DNA from 3 places in the Kribbella sp. NPDC055071 genome. Region 3 is predicted to be linked to each of the others. Evidence: predicted binding sites of a transcription regulator. Region 3 holds the regulator's gene; each other region holds the start of a gene.
What was found. The regulator HrcA, encoded in region 3, represses chaperone genes, less so after heat shock. The targets are predictions, from matches to a motif close to TTGGCACTCGNNNNNNNCGAGTGCCAA.
Positions count from the first base shown of each region.

Region 1: the regulator HrcA is predicted to act here: its motif matches at 1,284-1,310, upstream of groL (chaperonin GroEL).
Region 2: the regulator HrcA is predicted to act here: its motif matches at 2,250-2,276, upstream of groES (co-chaperone GroES).

Region 1 covers NZ_JBSGUS010000025.1:6,830-12,400, reverse strand. Annotated here, with positions in the region: gene groL (chaperonin GroEL) at 1-1,100, opposite strand, end outside; gene ACWF4Z_RS32130 (MmcQ/YjbR family DNA-binding protein) at 1,353-1,688, opposite strand; gene ACWF4Z_RS32125 (PspC domain-containing protein) at 1,830-2,165, shown strand; gene ACWF4Z_RS32120 (M48 family metalloprotease) at 2,261-3,517, shown strand; gene ACWF4Z_RS32115 (glycerophosphodiester phosphodiesterase family protein) at 3,514-4,479, opposite strand; gene ACWF4Z_RS32110 (ABC transporter ATP-binding protein) at 4,661-5,571, shown strand, end outside.
Region 2 covers NZ_JBSGUS010000028.1:39,716-45,286, forward strand. Annotated here, with positions in the region: gene ACWF4Z_RS33475 (class I SAM-dependent methyltransferase) at 351-1,505, opposite strand; gene ACWF4Z_RS33480 (peptidoglycan-binding domain-containing protein) at 1,515-2,114, opposite strand; gene groES (co-chaperone GroES) at 2,406-2,702, shown strand; gene groL (chaperonin GroEL) at 2,874-4,493, shown strand; gene shbA (RNA polymerase sigma factor ShbA) at 4,764-5,375, shown strand; gene ACWF4Z_RS33500 (hypothetical protein) at 5,368-5,571, shown strand, end outside.
Region 3 covers NZ_JBSGUS010000041.1:9,704-15,274, forward strand. Annotated here, with positions in the region: gene ACWF4Z_RS36790 (Gmad2 immunoglobulin-like domain-containing protein) at 1-418, shown strand, start outside; gene ACWF4Z_RS36795 (YciI family protein) at 425-793, opposite strand; gene ACWF4Z_RS36800 (16S rRNA (uracil(1498)-N(3))-methyltransferase) at 932-1,648, opposite strand; gene dnaJ (molecular chaperone DnaJ) at 1,805-2,947, opposite strand; gene hrcA (heat-inducible transcriptional repressor HrcA) at 2,982-4,004, opposite strand; gene ACWF4Z_RS36815 (Gfo/Idh/MocA family protein) at 4,068-5,171, opposite strand; gene ACWF4Z_RS36820 (ThuA domain-containing protein) at 5,168-5,571, opposite strand, start outside.

The DNA of each region.
Region 1 (5,571 bases), on a different contig from region 3:
AGCCGCTCCTGCAGCTTCTCGCGGTCGTAGTCGGAGTCGGACTTCTCGATCTCGGCGCGGATCTGGTTGACCCGGCCGGAGATCTGGTCCGCGTCGCCCTCGCCCTCGACGATGGTCGTCTCGTCCTTGGTGACGACGATCTTGCGGGCCTGGCCGAGCAGCTCCAGGTCGACGGTGTCGAGCTTGAGGCCGACCTCCTCGGAGATCACCTCGCCGCCGGTCAGCACCGCGATGTCGACCAGCATGGCCTTGCGGCGGTCACCGAAGCCCGGCGCCTTGACGGCGACGGCCTTGAAGGTGCCCTTGATCTTGTTGACGACCAGGGTCGCCAGCGCCTCGCCCTCGATGTCCTCGGCGATGATGGCCAGCGGCTTGCCGGTCTGCATGACCTTCTCCAGCACCGGGACCAGGTCCTTGATGCTCGAGATCTTGCTGTTCACGATGAGGATGTAGGGGTCGTCGAGGACCGCTTCCATCCGCTCCGTGTCGGTCACGAAGTACGGCGAGATGTAACCCTTGTCGAAGCGCATACCCTCGGTGAGCTCGAGCTCGAGGCCGAAGGTGTTGCTCTCCTCGACGGTGATGACGCCTTCCTTGCCGACCTTGTCCATCGCCTCGGCGATGATCTGGCCGACCTGGTTGTCCGCCGCCGAGATGGACGCGGTCGACGCGATCTGCTCGCGGGTCTCGACGTCCTTGGCCAGCTTGAGCAGCTGCTCGCTGACCGCCTCGGTCGCCTTCTCGATGCCCTTCTTCAGGCCCATCGGGTTGGCGCCGGCCGCGACGTTGCGCAGACCCTCGCGGACGAGAGCCTGGGCCAGCACGGTGGCGGTGGTGGTGCCGTCACCCGCGACGTCGTCGGTCTTCTTGGCAACTTCCTTGACGAGCTCGGCCCCGATCTTCTCGTACGGGTCCTCGAGCTCGATCTCCTTGGCGATGGAGACGCCGTCGTTGGTGATCGTGGGTGCGCCCCACTTCTTCTCCAGCACGACGTTGCGGCCCTTCGGGCCGAGCGTCACCTTCACGGCGTCAGCGAGGGTGTTCATACCCCGCTCGAGGCCGCGGCGCGCCTCTTCATTGAAAGCAATCAGCTTGGGCATTCTCCGCGAGTCCTCCCGCGTCGAGTCATTGTGGTTCAGCCGGCCGGATGCCCGCGACGGACGGAGCCGGTCCCATGACGGTCACGTCCCGTCACGACTCCGGCACCTCATCGAGGCCGTCTTGTTCTGTCACACCGTCCGGGCAGGAGTTATCACTCTCACCCATTGAGTGCTAACCAAGTATTAGCACTCGCCCCAAGTGAGTGCAAGCCAGCCCCCAGCGGCGCACGCTGGGCTAAGCCAGCAGCTGAACTAGACCTCCAGCTGGGCGATCAGGTACTTGGGAGCGGTCAGCCGCCACGCCTCGGTGATCAGCTCGGTGAGCTCCTCGCCGTCAGCGGCAGCGATGTCCACCTCGAGCCACGCAAACCGGCCGCCCGCCCAGGACGGCGCGTAGACGTCCGGATCCTCGGCCACGAGCGCCTCCTGCTCCTCCCGCAACGCCTTGAGATGGAGACTGGACCCGTCCTCCGACATGTACAGGAAGCTCTTGTTCCGTACCTTGAAGACCGGTTGCCCCGCCCAGCCCTCGTGCTCCTCGACCCCAGGCAGCCCCGCCAGCACCTTCTTCAGTACGTCGACGTCCATGCCAGCACGCTAACCACCGCCACCGACAGTTCGGTACGAAAGTCGTCAGGGGTGCCGGATCAGGGTCCCAGGGGTCGGATCAGGGGTCGGTCGGTACCGATCCTGATGTGGTGGAGGGGCTCCGGACGGGAGAGTTGAGCCATGACGAACTCCAACGCACCGTTCTCGAACCTCTCCGGCAAGGTCCTCCGTCGTTCCCGCTCGCAGCGGATGCTGTCCGGTGTCTCCGGCGGTATCGCGGAGTACTTCAATATCGACGTCACCCTGGTTCGCCTGGGCATCGTCGGCCTCACCCTGATCACCGGCGGCACCGCACTGCTCGGCTACGCGGTCGCCTGGATCGTGATCCCCGAGGCCGACGGCAAGGCCGTCTGGCAGAACGTCCAGCAGTCGGTCAACGACCAGCGCACCACCCCCGAGGCCGACATCGCCTCCCGAATCTACGACGACACCAACAACAAGCCCCCGGCGGCGTGATCCCCCCGCGCCTCCCCCAGGGCGCACTCAGCCGGGACTGGCGGCAGGGTGACAGCAGTCTGTTCACCCTGCCGCCGCACTGACACACTTTGCCGGTGCAAGAAGCCGATGAGCTCACCCGGTGCCCCGACTGCGGACACCAAATCCGCATCGACCGGCGGTACGTCACCTGGTGCGACAAGTGCGAGTGGAACCTCGATCCGACGCACACACCGAACCAGACGCCGCCCTGGCGACTGAAACTCGAACACCGGCTGGCAGAGTCCTTGTACGGCGAACTGCTGGAGGGCAACGTCCACCGCGCCGGCTGGAAGGCTGCCCGGATCGCAGCGCATCTGCTCTCCGTGCTCATCCTTTTGCTGCCTCTGGTCGCACTCGTGACCGGCGTCTACCTGCTGATCTTCTTGCGCCCACTGTGGTTCAGCATCCCGCTGGTAGTGCTCGCACTCGCAGTGGCCTTCCTCCTCCGGCCACGTCTGCTCTCGCTCCCCAGCCGCTCTGAGCTGGTACCTCGTGCCAACGCCCCCGCGCTGTACGCCGTCCTCGACCAGCTCGCCGACGCCGTAGGTACCCGTCGAGTCACCGTGGCCGTCGATACACACGCAAACCTCTGGTACGGGCAGATCGGATGGCGCTTCCGGCCAGTAGTCGGTATCGGCCTGCCGCTCTGGGTAGGGCTCCAGCCCCAGGAGCGCGTGGCGATCCTCGCGCACGAACTGGGCCACGGCCGTCACGGCGATCTGCTGAGCGGTTGGCTCATCGGCAACGCACAGGGCGTGCTGGCGGAACTTCGGCACACGTTCAGACCGGGTCACCTCGAACGGATCCGCCGTGCTGCCGGCTGGCGCGACGGATCCGGTGCCGGCCTCTTCGGCCGGATCTTCAACGCGACGATCGGCGCGATGGCAGGGATCACCGGCTGGGTACTGGACCGTCTGGCACTGCGTAGCAGTCAACGCAACGAATACCTCGCCGACCGCGCTGCCGGCGAGATCGCCGGGTCAGAAGCGATGGCACAGGCGCTCGAGCGCACACTGCTCGCCGATACCTCGTACGACGCGATGCTGCGCGCACTGCGGTTCCCGGCCGGGATCGAGCCGTTGGACGCCGTTCGTCGTACCGTCACCGAGGTGCCGAAGCGTGAGATCGACCGACGCCTCCGCGCCAGCCGGATCCGCGAGACCAGAACGGACGCCACCCATCCCCCGACCTACCTACGCGCCAAGCTCATCCGCACCAGGCCATCGACAGCGGCACGCGTCGTACTCGGGACCAACGAGTCGCGGAACATCGACCAGGAGCTCATTCCGACCGCGGAGAGGTTGCTCCGCAGGCTCAGGGCTGAGTTCTAGACGTTGAGGGCTGGTTTGCGCAGGGCTGCGACCGCCTGGTCGGGCTGGTCGGAGAAGATGCCTTGGACGCCCAGAGCGGCGAAGCGGGCCAGTTCGGTGGGGAAGTCGGTAGCTGTGGGGAGGAAGCGGCGTTCGGCGCGGAACGTCCAGAGCTGGACGGCCAGGCCGGCGCGGTGAGCCTGGTCGACCAGGCGGGTGGGCTGGCCGAGTGCGCCGTTCGCGGTGCGTGGGATGACGAGGTCCTTGTGGGGTGCGAGGACCTGCGCGTACGTCGCAATCTCGCGCAAGCCGGCTGGTTCGATCAGATCGGCGTAGGTGCGCCCGTCACCGGCGCGGAGGAAGTCACTCGGCGCGCTCTCGGAGTCCACGAGCTGCACCAGCGGTACGCGCGTCATCACCGACAGCCGACGCAGACTGGTCGGCTCGAACGACTGCACCATGATTTCGTCCTCACGCAGCCCCAGCGCGAGGATCCGCTCGGTCAGCAGCTCCTCCAGCGGCAGTCCGAGCCTGCGGAAGTACTGCGGGTGCTTGATCTCCGGGATGACGCCGATCTGCCGCCCGAGCCGCAGCGATTCCCGCCGGGCGAGTGCCACCACGTCGTCGAACGTGGGGATCTCCTCGATGCCGTCGTACGCCGTGTTGCTCGCGCGCAGACCCGGCATCCGTTCGACGGTGCGCAGCGTCCGCAGCTCGGCGTAGGTGAAGTCCTCGGCGAACCAGCCCGTCACGGCGGTGCCGTCGACGATCTTGGTGATCCTGCGGTCGGCGAAGACCGGGTGCCGCGCGACGTCCGTCGTACCGGAGATCTCGTTCTCGTGACGGCACACCAGCACGCCGTCGAGGGTGGCGACCAGGTCGGGCTCGAGGTAGTCGGCCCCCTGGGCCGCGGCCAGGCGGTACGCGGCCGCCGTGTGTTCCGGGCGGTAGCCACTCGCTCCCCGATGCGCGATCACCAACATGATCCCAGGACAGGGGCAGGACATTGCTCATCGGGAACTCGTTGCCCAACGCAAGGTGAAGGTCTACCGACTGTCACCAACGCTCGGCACGATGTCACGCATTGGTACTGACAAGCCGGGGCACCAGCCGCGATCAATTCGCATGCGGAGTGTCGGTGGTCGCGCCTAGCCTGAGAGTGCCATGAGACAACTTCCTGTCGCCGATCCCGGCGTTCCCGATGACCGCTCGCCGGCCCGCTACCTGTGGTGGGTGGCGCGGCGGCAGACGCGCACGATGCTGGGCGGGATGACGTTCGGGATCGTGTGGATGGCTGCGCAGGCCTTCATCCCCGCCGTTCTCGGCAAGGCGATCGACGAGGGCATCGCGGCGCGCGACGGTCAGCGGCTGCTGCAATGGACCGCGGTGCTGTTCGGGGTCGGCGTGGTGCAGGCGCTGGCCGGGATCATGCGCCACCGGTTCGCCGTGACGAACTGGCTGACCGCCGCGTACCGCACGGTCCAGGTCGTGACCCGGAAGTCGGCCGACCTCGGCGCGACCCTGCCGAAGCACCTGGCGACCGGTGAGGTGGTCAGCGTCGGCGCCGGCGACCTGTCGTACGTCGGGAACCTGATGGAGAACTCGGCCCGTTTCGCGGGCGCGATCGTGGCGTTCTTCGTGGTCGCCTCGATCCTGCTCTCGTCGTCGACCACGCTCGGTCTGGTCGTGCTGATCGGTGTGCCCGTGATGCTGTTCGCCCTCGGCCCGATGCTGCGCCCGCTGCACAAGACGCAGTTCGCGCAACGCGAGGCGGTCGGCGAGCTGAACTCGCTGGGTTCGGACATCGTGGCCGGTCTGCGAGTGCTGCGTGGCATCGGTGGCGAGGAGTCGTTCTCCCGGCGGTACCGCGCGGAGTCACAGCAGGTCCGGAAGGCTGGGGTTCGCGTTGCGGGGATCCAGTCCGTGCTGGATGCCGCGCAGGTGCTGCTGCCCGGCATCTTCGTCGTGCTCGTCGTCGGCCTCGGGGCGCACTTCGCGTTGCGCGGGGAGCTGAGCGCGGGCTCGCTGGTCGCCTTCTACGGCTATGCGACCTTCCTGGTGCTGCCGCTGCGGAC
Region 2 (5,571 bases), on a different contig from region 3:
GCCGCCGCGTAGCGGTGTCCGTTGCACTCGTGGCACCACAGTTGCTCCGCGAGGCCCGGCCGCATCACAGTCGTTCTGCGCATACCAGGTGAGCGGCGGATCCACGATCCGCGCCCCCGCCGGAGGCGGCAACACGTCAGCCGCCGGAAGCGGTGTCCGGTTAACCCGGCGCGACCTGCCGCGGAGCGGTGTCCGGTCAACGCGGTGCCATCCGCGGGCCGGAACCGCGGAGGCGGTTCGCGTGAGGTTAGTGGCGGGTCCCCGGGGAGTGCGGCAGCAGGCGCAGCACCTCGCCCACCGGCAAGTCCCCGGGGACCCGCTCGCGAGATCGAGCATATGTTCGAATGCGCTCAGGATGCAACTCGTTGGCAGGAAAACGCCACCGCGTCCCGCCCGACCCGCGTGATGATCAACGTCGCGCTCGCAGAACCCTTGGGTGCAAGCTTCTTCCGCAACTGCGCCGGATCAAGATCCACCCCGCGCTTCTTGATCTCCAGCGTCCCGATCCCATGCGTACGCACCCAGGATCGCAGCGCCTTCTCCTTGTACGGCAGCTCCTCCACCACCTCGTACGCCGAAGCCAGCGGCGTCGGCGTGAGTCCCGCAGCGGTCACGTAGGCGATCCGTGGATCCAGCAACCACCCATCCACCGCAGCGGCCACCGCAGTCACCAGTCCGGCCCGTACGACGGCTCCATCAGGCTCATAGATGTACTTGCCGACCGGACCGCTCTCCGCTTCCGGTGCCTCAGTCACACTCGCCCCGCCAGGCAGCAGCGTCGCGCGCCGAGCAACACCCGCGTACAACGCTCCCGACCACAACGCCGCCTCCTTCACCTCACCGGCGTCACTGATCCACTCAGCCTCAACCCCATCGGGTACGGCGTCATGCGGGATCCCCGGTGCGACCTTCACACACGCGGTCCGCTGCAGAAGCTCAGTAACAAAGGACCATGGCGGTGAGTAAGCGTTGTGGTCGAAGACCCGCCGGCCGTCCGCCCGCCGAGCCGGGTCCGCAAACACCACGTCGTACGGCGTGATGTCGGCGGCCTCAGCGTCTCCGACAACAACCTCACCCGCCAGGCCCAACGCGGCGAGGTTCGCCCGGGCCGTGGCGGCGGTCTCCGGGTCACGCTCGACCCCAGTGACCCGCAGTCCGGCCCGGGCGGCGCTGATCAGGTCACCTCCGATTCCACAGCCCAGATCGACCACGCTGGCGCCAGGCAGGGTCCCTGCGATCCGGGCGGCTCGGTGTGAACCCACTGTGGTCCGGGTGGCCTGCTCAAGGCCGTCCGGCGTGAAGAACATCCGCTCAGCGTCCACACCGAACTTTGCGACCCCTCGGTGCCGCAGTGAGGCCTGTGTGACCGCGGCACTCACGAGCGTGGCGTCGTACCGCCGCCGCAGCTTCTCGACGAGCTGTAACTCCAAGCCAGGCTGGAAGTCCGCGCAGGCCGCGGCGAGCACCTCAGCGCCAGGCCCGTCTAGCAACGCGGTGACTGTCACCCCGCAACTTTAGAGGGGACTGGAGCAGCCCTTGCTCCAGCTACGGGTTGCTGACGCGTACAGGCGCCAGTTCATCGCGGAGCGGGTCTTGGGGCCGTAGATTCCGTCGGCCACGAGCTTGTGCTTGCGCTGGACCATCTTGACCACCGCGCGGGTGTTGCTGCCGTAAATGCCGTCGACAGCGAGCTTGGTGCCGTAGCAGTAGTTCAGGTTGCGCTGGAGGACCTGGATGGCGGTGTCGGGCTCGCCATACCGGTTGGAGCCGCGGTGCGGGTCGTCGCCGTACATGAGATTGCAGGCGGTGCTGGTGCTGGCGTAGATCGAAGGCATCGGGATGCCCCAGGTCTTGTTGACCGGCACAAGTCGCGCGGACCGGCACTGCGGGAGCTCTGCCGCGGCCTTGGCCTCGGCGAGGGTGGCGCCCTGCGAGGTGTCCTCTGTCGTGTTCGTGGCAGTACTGCCTGCGCTGGGACCAGGTGGTGGCTGAGCGGCGGGCTGGTTCTTCGCAGCGGCAGCAGCGACGGCTCCGACCGCGAGCGCGCCGACGGCAACCAGGATCGCGACCGTGCGGCCGGACAGTTTGGGCAGAGCTGGAAAACTGAGAGCCATGGCTGCTCCTCGAGCGGTACGCCGTTCTGACCCGACGGTCGCACGCCCGTGGCGGTCAAGCCAGTACTTGGCGACAATCCGTGCCCGGTCGATCACCCGTGGGCCGGCGAATTGATGTCTCACCCTGAGATGCGTCTGGCACTCGAGTTGACCGAGTGCTAATCGCGGCCTAGATTCGGTGTTGGCACTCTCTACCCGAGGGTGCCAGCGGTCCGGCCTCTGATCCCCGCGACGGCAGGGGAGCGCGACCACCCTGAATGCAGCCAAGCAATCGACCGTGGAGGTCAAGAAGTGTCGGTCACGATCAAGCCGCTCGAGGACCGCGTCCTCGTCGCGCCGCTCGAAGCCGAGCAGACCACGAAGTCCGGCCTGGTGATTCCGGACACCGCCAAGGAGAAGCCGCAGGAGGGCGAGATCCTCGCTGTCGGCCCGGGCCGGATCGACGACAACGGCAACCGCGTCCCGCTGGACGTTGCCGTCGGCGACAAGGTCATCTACTCCAAGTACGGCGGCACCGAGGTCAAGTACGACGGCCAGGACTACCTGATCCTGGGCGCCCGCGACATCCTCGCAGTCGTCAGCAAGTGACGACCCGGGGCGCGGACACCGCACGCGCTGCGGTGCCACGCCCTGCCCGCTGTTCCTGACTGACACCGCCCTGGTGCCCTCTGGCGCCGGGGCGGAGTTGGTCTGGATCGGCGGGGCCCGGTTTCACTGCACACGACACAGAGATTTTTCAGAGAGGGACTGGTTTTTTTCATGCCGAAGATCCTCGAGTTCGACGAGAACGCCCGGCGCGCGCTGGAGCGCGGCGTCGACAAGCTCGCGAACACGGTGAAGGTGACGCTGGGCCCGAAGGGCCGCTACGTCGTCCTGGACAAGAAGTGGGGCGCCCCGACCATCACCAACGACGGTGTGACCGTCGCGCGTGAGGTCGAGCTGGACGACCCGTTCGAGAACCTTGGTGCACAGCTGGCCAAGGAGGTCGCGACCAAGACCAACGACATCGCCGGTGACGGCACCACCACCGCGACGGTGCTGGCGCAGGCGCTGGTGCACGAGGGCCTGCGGGCCGTCGCCGCCGGGGTCAACCCGATGGGCCTCAAGCGCGGTATCGAGGCGGCCGTCGAGGCCGTGTCCGCGCGGCTGGTCGAGACCGCCCGCCCGGTGGACGACAAGGGCGACATGGCCCACGTCGCCACCATCTCCGCCCGGGACGCCGAGATCGGCGCCCTGATCGCGGACGCGTTCGACAAGGTCGGCAAGGACGGTGTGATCACCGTCGAGGAGTCGAACACCTTCGGGACCGAGCTCGAGTTCACCGAGGGTATGCAGTTCGACAAGGGCTACATCTCGCCGTACTTCATCACCGACGCCGAGGCCGGCGAAGCGGTGCTGGAGGACCCGTACATCCTGATCCACCAGGGCAAGATCTCCGCGATCGCGGACCTGCTGCCGCTGCTGGAGAAGGTCGTGCAGTCCGGCAAGACCCTGCTGATCATCGCCGAGGACGTCGAGGCCGAGGCCCTGTCCACCCTCGTGGTGAACAAGATCCGCGGCAACTTCACCTCCGTCGCCGTCAAGGCGCCGGGCTTCGGTGACCGTCGCAAGGCGATGCTGGAGGACCTGGCCGCGCTGACCGGCGCGCAGGTCGTCGCCCCCGAGGTCGGGCTCAAGCTGGACCAGGTCGGGCTGGAGGTGCTCGGTTCGGCGCGCCGGATCGTCGTCTCCAAGGACAACACCACGGTGGTCGAGGGCGCCGGCAAGTCCGACGACATCGACGGCCGGGTGAACCAGATCAAGGCCGAGATCGAGCGCACCGACTCCGACTGGGACCGCGAGAAGCTGCAGGAGCGGCTGGCGAAGCTCGCCGGTGGCGTCTGCGTGATCAAGGTCGGCGCGGCCACCGAGGTCGAGCTCAAGGAGAAGAAGCACCGGATCGAGGACGCTGTGTCCGCGACCCGGGCCGCGATCGAGGAGGGCATCGTCGCCGGTGGCGGCTCCGCTCTCGTGCACGCGGCCGTCGTCCTGGAGAACGGCCTGGACCTGGAGGGTGACGAGCTCGCCGGGGTCCGGATCGTGCGCAAGTCGATCGTCGAGCCGCTGCGGTGGATCGCCGAGAACGGTGGCTACGAGGGCTACGTCGTGACCGCCAAGGTCGCGGAGCTCGAGGTCGGCAGCGGCTTCAACGCCGCCACCGGTGAGTACGGCGACCTGCTGGCGCAGGGCGTCCTGGACCCGGTCAAGGTGACCCGGTCCGCGCTCGCCAACGCCGGCTCGATCGCGGCGCTGCTGCTGACCACCGAGACTCTGGTGGTCGACAAGCCCGAGGAAGAAGAGCCCGCGGCGGCCGGCCACGGCCACGGCCACGGTCACTGACCTCGAGCAGTAAGCAGTAGTTCGACAGCACAGCACCACACAGCACCGCCCGGTAGGTCCCAGGACCAGCCGGGCGGTGCTTGGTCGTTCTGGACCCGTGTACGTGGTGTGCTGTCGCAGACGGCGCGCTGCGGTGGGTGGAATCGTACGCATCGGTAGTGACAGATCGTGATGAATTGGCTGGTGGCAGCCACGAATTGCCACTAGGCAAGAGAAGATGAGAGCCGTACCATCTTTCAGGCTGACCGGTCTTACACGAGGGGGCGAGGGGTGACCGAGGTCCGAGTACCGCACACCCACGACCGGGTCGAGCTCAGGGATCTTGCCGCGCTGGCCGGCGACGGGGACCGCACAGCTCTCAACGACCTGCTCACCAGGGTGCGCGCCGTAGCGCACCGTTACGTACGGTCCCGCTTGTGGACCTATCCCGGCGGCGCCGACATGGTCGACGACGTCGCTCAAGAAGTTTGTGTCGCGGTGTTCGGCGCGCTGAGCCGGTATCGTGACGAGGGGAGGCCTTTCGAGGCTTTCGTCTACGGCATCGCGGCCCGCAAGGTCGCCGATGCCCAGCGTGCGTTCGCGGTGGCCGACGTTTCGACGCCGGACCTGCCGGACGGCGCGGACGAGTCACCGACGCCGGAAGAGCACGCGGTCCGGCATTCGGAGGTCCAGCACATCATGGGGCTGCTGGAGAAGTTGCCGGAGAAGTTGCGGGAGATTCTGCGGCTCAGAGTGGTAGCGGGGATGTCAGCCGAGGAGACCGGCCGGGCACTGGGGATGACACCGGGGGCGGTGAGGGTCGCACAGCATCGGGCGTTGAACACGCTCAGGGGGTATGTGGGGCATGAAGCACGAGGAGCAGGGGAGGGGCATCATGGCTGACCGTTTCGACTTGGACGCGATCGACGCCGATGACGCACTGCTCGATCTGCTGGCTGCTGGTGGGGAGACCGCGAGAACCGCGGGGGAGCACGACCCGGCTGTCGGACTGCTGGCCGAGTTGCGGCTTGCGGTAGAGGTCGAGGATCAGCTTCCGGTCGAGACGATCGACGATCCGGAGAGCTTCCTGGCGCGCTGC
Region 3 (5,571 bases):
CCAGGGCGCCCTGGGCAGCGGCTCGATGCCGATCCTGATCACCCAGCAAGGACGGATCGGCGCGAAGCTCTTCGGCCAGATCGACACCTCCGCCCCGCTGGGCCGGGCCCAGGCGGCCGACGTCCAGGCCCTCGTCTCGATCGACTCCCCCGAGAACGGTCAAGTGCTGGGTGATGGCCCGGTCACGGTCCAAGGCAGCGCCAACGCCTTCGAGGCCACCGTCAACTACCAGGCCACCAACCTCAAGACCCGCGCCGTCGTCAAGGGGTTCACGAACACCAAGCAGGGCCAGAAGTTCGCGCCGTACCTCTTCGAGCTCAAGCTCGACCCCGGCTCCTGGCAGATCGAGGCCTACCTGATCTCCGACGCCGACGGCACGATCTCCGACGCCGACTCGAAGATCATCGAGGTCAAGTAGGCCGCGTCAGGCCTTGGTGTCGAAGCCGACGGGGTTGGGGAACCGGTGCACTTCCTGCGGCCAGTCCAGCGCGACAGCGAGCCGGCCGGCCCAGTACCGCGCGGCGGCGTCATCGGCGACGTCGATCACGGCGAAGCCGCCCAGGTGTTCCTTGGACTCGACGTACGGCCCGTCGGTGAAGATCGGCTCGCCGTCGCGCGCCGTGACGCTGCAGACCACGGTCGAAGCGTCGAGCGCCCCGTTGCCGAAGACGAACAGGCCGGCGGCCTTCAGCTCGTCGATCACGGCGCGCGAGGCGACGCCTTTCGCGCCGATCTCCGCCTCGGTGTGGTCGGGCACCCACTCGTCGTTGAAGCTGATCAGATACTCCGCCACTGTCGTCTCCTGTCAGACCAGAACGAGGACCGGTTCACGGCTCTCGGCGCGGCGGCCACGGTGACCCCGCACCAACTCCACGAACGGGAACGCTGCGATACGACATCATCCCGGAGACCACTCAGTCCGCGCGGTCCACTAGCGCCAGCGGGAGTGGGTCAGGAGGGCGGCTGTGGCGGCGACTCCGGCGGTCGAGGTGCGGAGAACGGTGTCGCCCAGGCGCACCGGCTCGACGCCGAACGTGGTCAGCTCGGCGGGCGTGATCCCGCCTTCGGGACCGATCACGATCACCACGTCGCCACCAGCCGGTACGTCGAGACCGGCGAGCGGGACGGTGGCTTCCTCGTGCAGCACCACCGGCAGAGCCGCATCGCTCAGCAGTTTGGCGACCTCGGCCGTGGTGGCGATCGGCGTCACCTCGGCGAACCACGACCGCCGCGACTGCTTGCTCGCCTCGAACGCCCACGCCTGCCACTTGGTCAGCGTCTTCTCGACCCGCTCGGGGTTCGCGCGGAACTGACTCCGGTCCGCGTTCCACGGCACGATCACGTCCGCGCCGACCTCGGTCAGCATCTCGACCGCCAGCTCGGCCCGCTCACCCTTCGGCAACGCCTGGACGACGACCAACCGCGGCTCGGCCGCCGGCACACTCCCCCGCTCGTCGACGCCAACCGTCACCCCGGCCTTGGACGCGACCGTCACCGGTCCCTCGGCCCAAGCCCCGCGCCCGTCGGTCAACCGGATCCGCTCGCCCGGCCCGATCCGTCGTACGACAGAAGCATGCCGCCCCTCAGCGCCGCCGAGCACCAACTCGTCCCCGTCGAGCTCCGCACGAAAAAACACGGCGACACTCATCTACCGACCGCCTCCGAGCCATCCACCATCCGAGGGGCTGGCCCCTGAAATGGTGGGTTGCACCCTGCGCATCTCAGGGGACAACCCACCAATTGCGGGGTCGGCCCCTGAAATGTCGAGGGGTGGGGGAGACATCGCGCGGGGGCCGGATGGGATCTAGTGGGCGCCGAAGGCGTCGCGGAGGCGGCCGAAGACACTCTTGTGCGTGGCCTGGACGTGTCCCTGCGGGCGCTCCTCGCCACGCACCCCGGCCAACTGCCGGAGCAGGTCCGCCTGGGCGTCGTCAAGCTTGGTCGGGGTCTCGACGACAATCTCGATGATTAGGTCACCGCGACCCGCGTGCCGCAGCCGCGGGACACCACGGGCCGACAGCCGCTGCGCCGTCCCGGACTGCGTGCCCGGCAGAATCTCGAGCGGGGTCGTCTCACCTTCGAGCGTCGGCAGGTCGATCGTCGTACCGAGCGCGGCAGCCGTCATCGGCAGCGTGACCGTGCAGTGCAGGTCGTCGCCGTTGCGGGTGAAGATCTCGTGCGGTTCGACCTCGATCTCGACGTACAGATCACCGGCCGGGCCGCCGCCGGGGCCGACCTCGCCCTGGCCGGACAGCTGCACGCGGGTGCCGCTGTCGACGCCGCCGGGGATCTTGACGGTGACGGTACGACGGGACCGGACCCGGCCGTCGCCCGCACACTCGACGCACGGGCTCGGGATGATCGTGCCGAAACCGCGGCAGTTCGGGCACGGGCGCATCGTCCGCACCTCGCCGAGGAACGACCGCTGCGTGTGGGTGACCTCACCGCGTCCGTGGCAGATCTCGCAGGTGACCGGCTCGGAGCCGGCCGCCGCGCCGGAACCCGAACAGGTCGGGCACAGGACCGCGGTGTCGACCTTGAGCTCCCGGGTCGTCCCGAAGGCGGCCTCGGCCAGGTCGATCCGCAGCGGGATCAGGGCGTCCTGCCCACGCCGGGTCCGCGGCCGCGGCCCGCGGGTCGCCCCGCCGGTCTGGCCGAAGAAGGCGTCCATGATGTCGGTGAACGTGAAGGCCTGGCCGAACCCGGCACCACCTGCGGCGCCGGCACCGGACGCGAACGGGTCACCGCCGAGATCGTGCATCTGCCGCTTCTGCGGGTCGCTCAGCACCTGGAAGGCACGGCCGATCTCCTGGAACTTGTGGTGCGCGTCCTCGGAGTCGTTCACATCCGGGTGGTACTGGCGGGCCAGCTTGCGGTACGCCTTCTTGATCTCGTCCGGTGAAGCGTCACGGCTGACGCCCAGGACGGCGTAGTAATCGGTGCTCATACTCCAGACCAGGGGTTGGTGGGGGCGTCTCTCATTATGAGTCCGCCAGAATCTGGCTGACGTAGCGGGCGACGGCGCGGACGGCGCCCATCGTGCTCGGGTAGTCCATGTGGGTCGGGCCGACGATGCCGAGCGTGGCCAGCGCCTCCGACTTGGACCCGTACGTGGTCGCGACCACCGAGGTGGTGGCGAGCCCCTCGTACGGGTTTTCGTGGCCGATGCGGACCGTCAGGGTCTGCGGGTTGGTCGCCTCGCCGAGCAGCTTGAGCAGGATGACGTGCTCCTCGAGCGCCTCGAGCACCGGCTTCACGTTCCGCTCGAAGTCGTCGCCGTACCGGGTCAGGTTGGCCGCGCCGCCGACCGCGATCCGCTGCTCGCCGACCTCGTCGGTGAACGCCTCCAGCGACGTCGTCACGATCGCCGCGACGAGCTGCCGATCGGCCGGCGCGAACGTGTCCGCGACCTGGGCCAACGAGGTGGTCGCGTCGGTCAGGCGCTGACCGGCGAGCACTGTGTTGAGCCGGGAGCGCAGGTCGGCGATCAGGTGCTCGTCCACGTCCTGCTGCTGCTCGACGATCCGCTGCTCGACCCGGCCGGTGCTCGTGATCAGCACCAGCAGCAGCCGCCGTGGAGTCATCGTGACGACCTCGATGTGCCGCACGCTCGACCGGTTCAGCGACGGATACTGCACGATCGCGACCTGGCGGGTGATCTGGGCGAGCAGACGGACAGTGCGCCGTACGACGTCGTCCAGGTCGACCGCACCGGCCAGGAAGGAGGTGATCGCCTTCTTCTCGGCCGGTGTCAGGGTCTTGACCGTGCTGAGCTTGTCCACGAAGAGCCGGTAGCCGGCGTCGGTCGGGATCCGGCCGGCGCTGGTGTGCGGCTGGGTGATGTACCCCTCCTCCTCCAGCGCAGCCATGTCGTTACGCACGGTCGCCGGAGAGACACCGAGGTTGTGCCGATCGACGAGCGTCTTCGAGCCGACCGGCTCGTGGGTCGCTACGTAGTCCTCGACGATGGCGCGGAGAACATCCAGCTTGCGGTCGTCCAGCACCCGCACCACCCTCTCCGCTTCGGCACTCTGAGTATTTGGCACTCAAACATTCAGAGTGCCAGTCTAGGCGGTCTCGGGTGACGCTCCCAACGGAACGGCGGCGGGGCGCTCAACAGTGCTCGCAATATCCAAGGGCTGGTCCTGTACGGCGGAGTCCACGAAAGACTCCATCACGTCGAGCACGTGGAACGCGAGGGTGCCGTTGGCCCGGTGTGGTTCGCCGTTGCGCAGCGCCCGAGCCATGTCCGCCACTCCGACCCCGCGGCCGGCTCCGGCGTACCCACCGGCGACCGGAACCTCGGTCCAGTCACGGTTCGTGGCCGTGGCGATCTCGACCGTGCCGTCGAACCCGTTCGGGTCCGGGACCGACAGACTGCCCTCGGTTCCATGCACCTCGATCCGCGGCAGGCGTCCGGCCCACACGTCGAACGACATCAGCACAGTGCTCAGCGCACCGGACTCATGCTCGAGTACGCCGGTCACGTGCGTCGGCACCTCGACCGGGAAGGTCACACCGGCTCGCGGACCGGTGTGGATCTGACGCTCGGCCTTGGACTTGCCAGCTCGCGCCGTGACTCGCCGCACCGGTCCGAGCAGGGTCACCAGGCTGGTCATGTAGTACGGACCCATGTCGAGGACCGGACCGCCACCAGGCTGGTAGTAGAACTCCGGTGCGGGATGCCAGAGCTCGTGCCCGGGCGTCACCATGAACGCGGTCGCAGCGTGCGGTACGCCGATGTCACCACGGTCGATGACCGCCCGTGCGGTCTGGGTGCCGGTGCCGAGGACGGTGTCCGGCGCACAGCCGATCCGGAGGTCGTTGGCGGCCGCGTACTTCAGCAGTGGCTCGGCCGCAGCCCGGTCGATCGCCAGCGGCTTCTCGCCGTACACGTGCTTGCCGGCCTCCATCGCCGCCTGGTGCACCGGCGCGTGGGCGGCGGGGATGGTCAGGTTGAGCACGATGTCGACGTCGTCCGCGGCGTACAGCTCGTCCGGGGACAGTGCGCGGATGCCCGGGTTCTGGTCGGCGATCGCCTGCGCCCGGCTGACGTCCAAGTCCGCGACAGCGACCACGTCGACGCCGGGGAGCTTGGCCAGGTGCTCCAAGTACGTGCCGGAGATCACTCCGGTTCCGACGATGCCTACCCCGGTCACTGTGCCCGTCATCGGCTCGCCCACAGCAGCCCCCGCTCGATGATCGTCCGCACCGCGGGTGTCTCGAGGTCGTCCAGCTTGTGACCGACCGTGCAGACGAAGACCTTGCCCTCACCCCAGGTCCGGGTCCAGACGACCGGCATCACCGCGCCCTCGATCCACGGGTAGTCCGGGTGCGAGGAGAACGTGGTGGTGGCCAGGACCGTGTCGGTCGGGTCGTAGTGGATGTAGTACTGCTCGGTGTGCACGTCGAAGTGGCTGATGCCCTCGACGATCGGGTGCCCAGACTGCTCCGGGACCACGTCGACGCGGTAGTCGGTGAAGCCGTGCGGGTGCGAGATGAACTGCCCACCGACGATGAAGTTGTAGTCGGCGCTGTTCCGGAACGAGTCCGCGATGCCGCCGTGCCAGC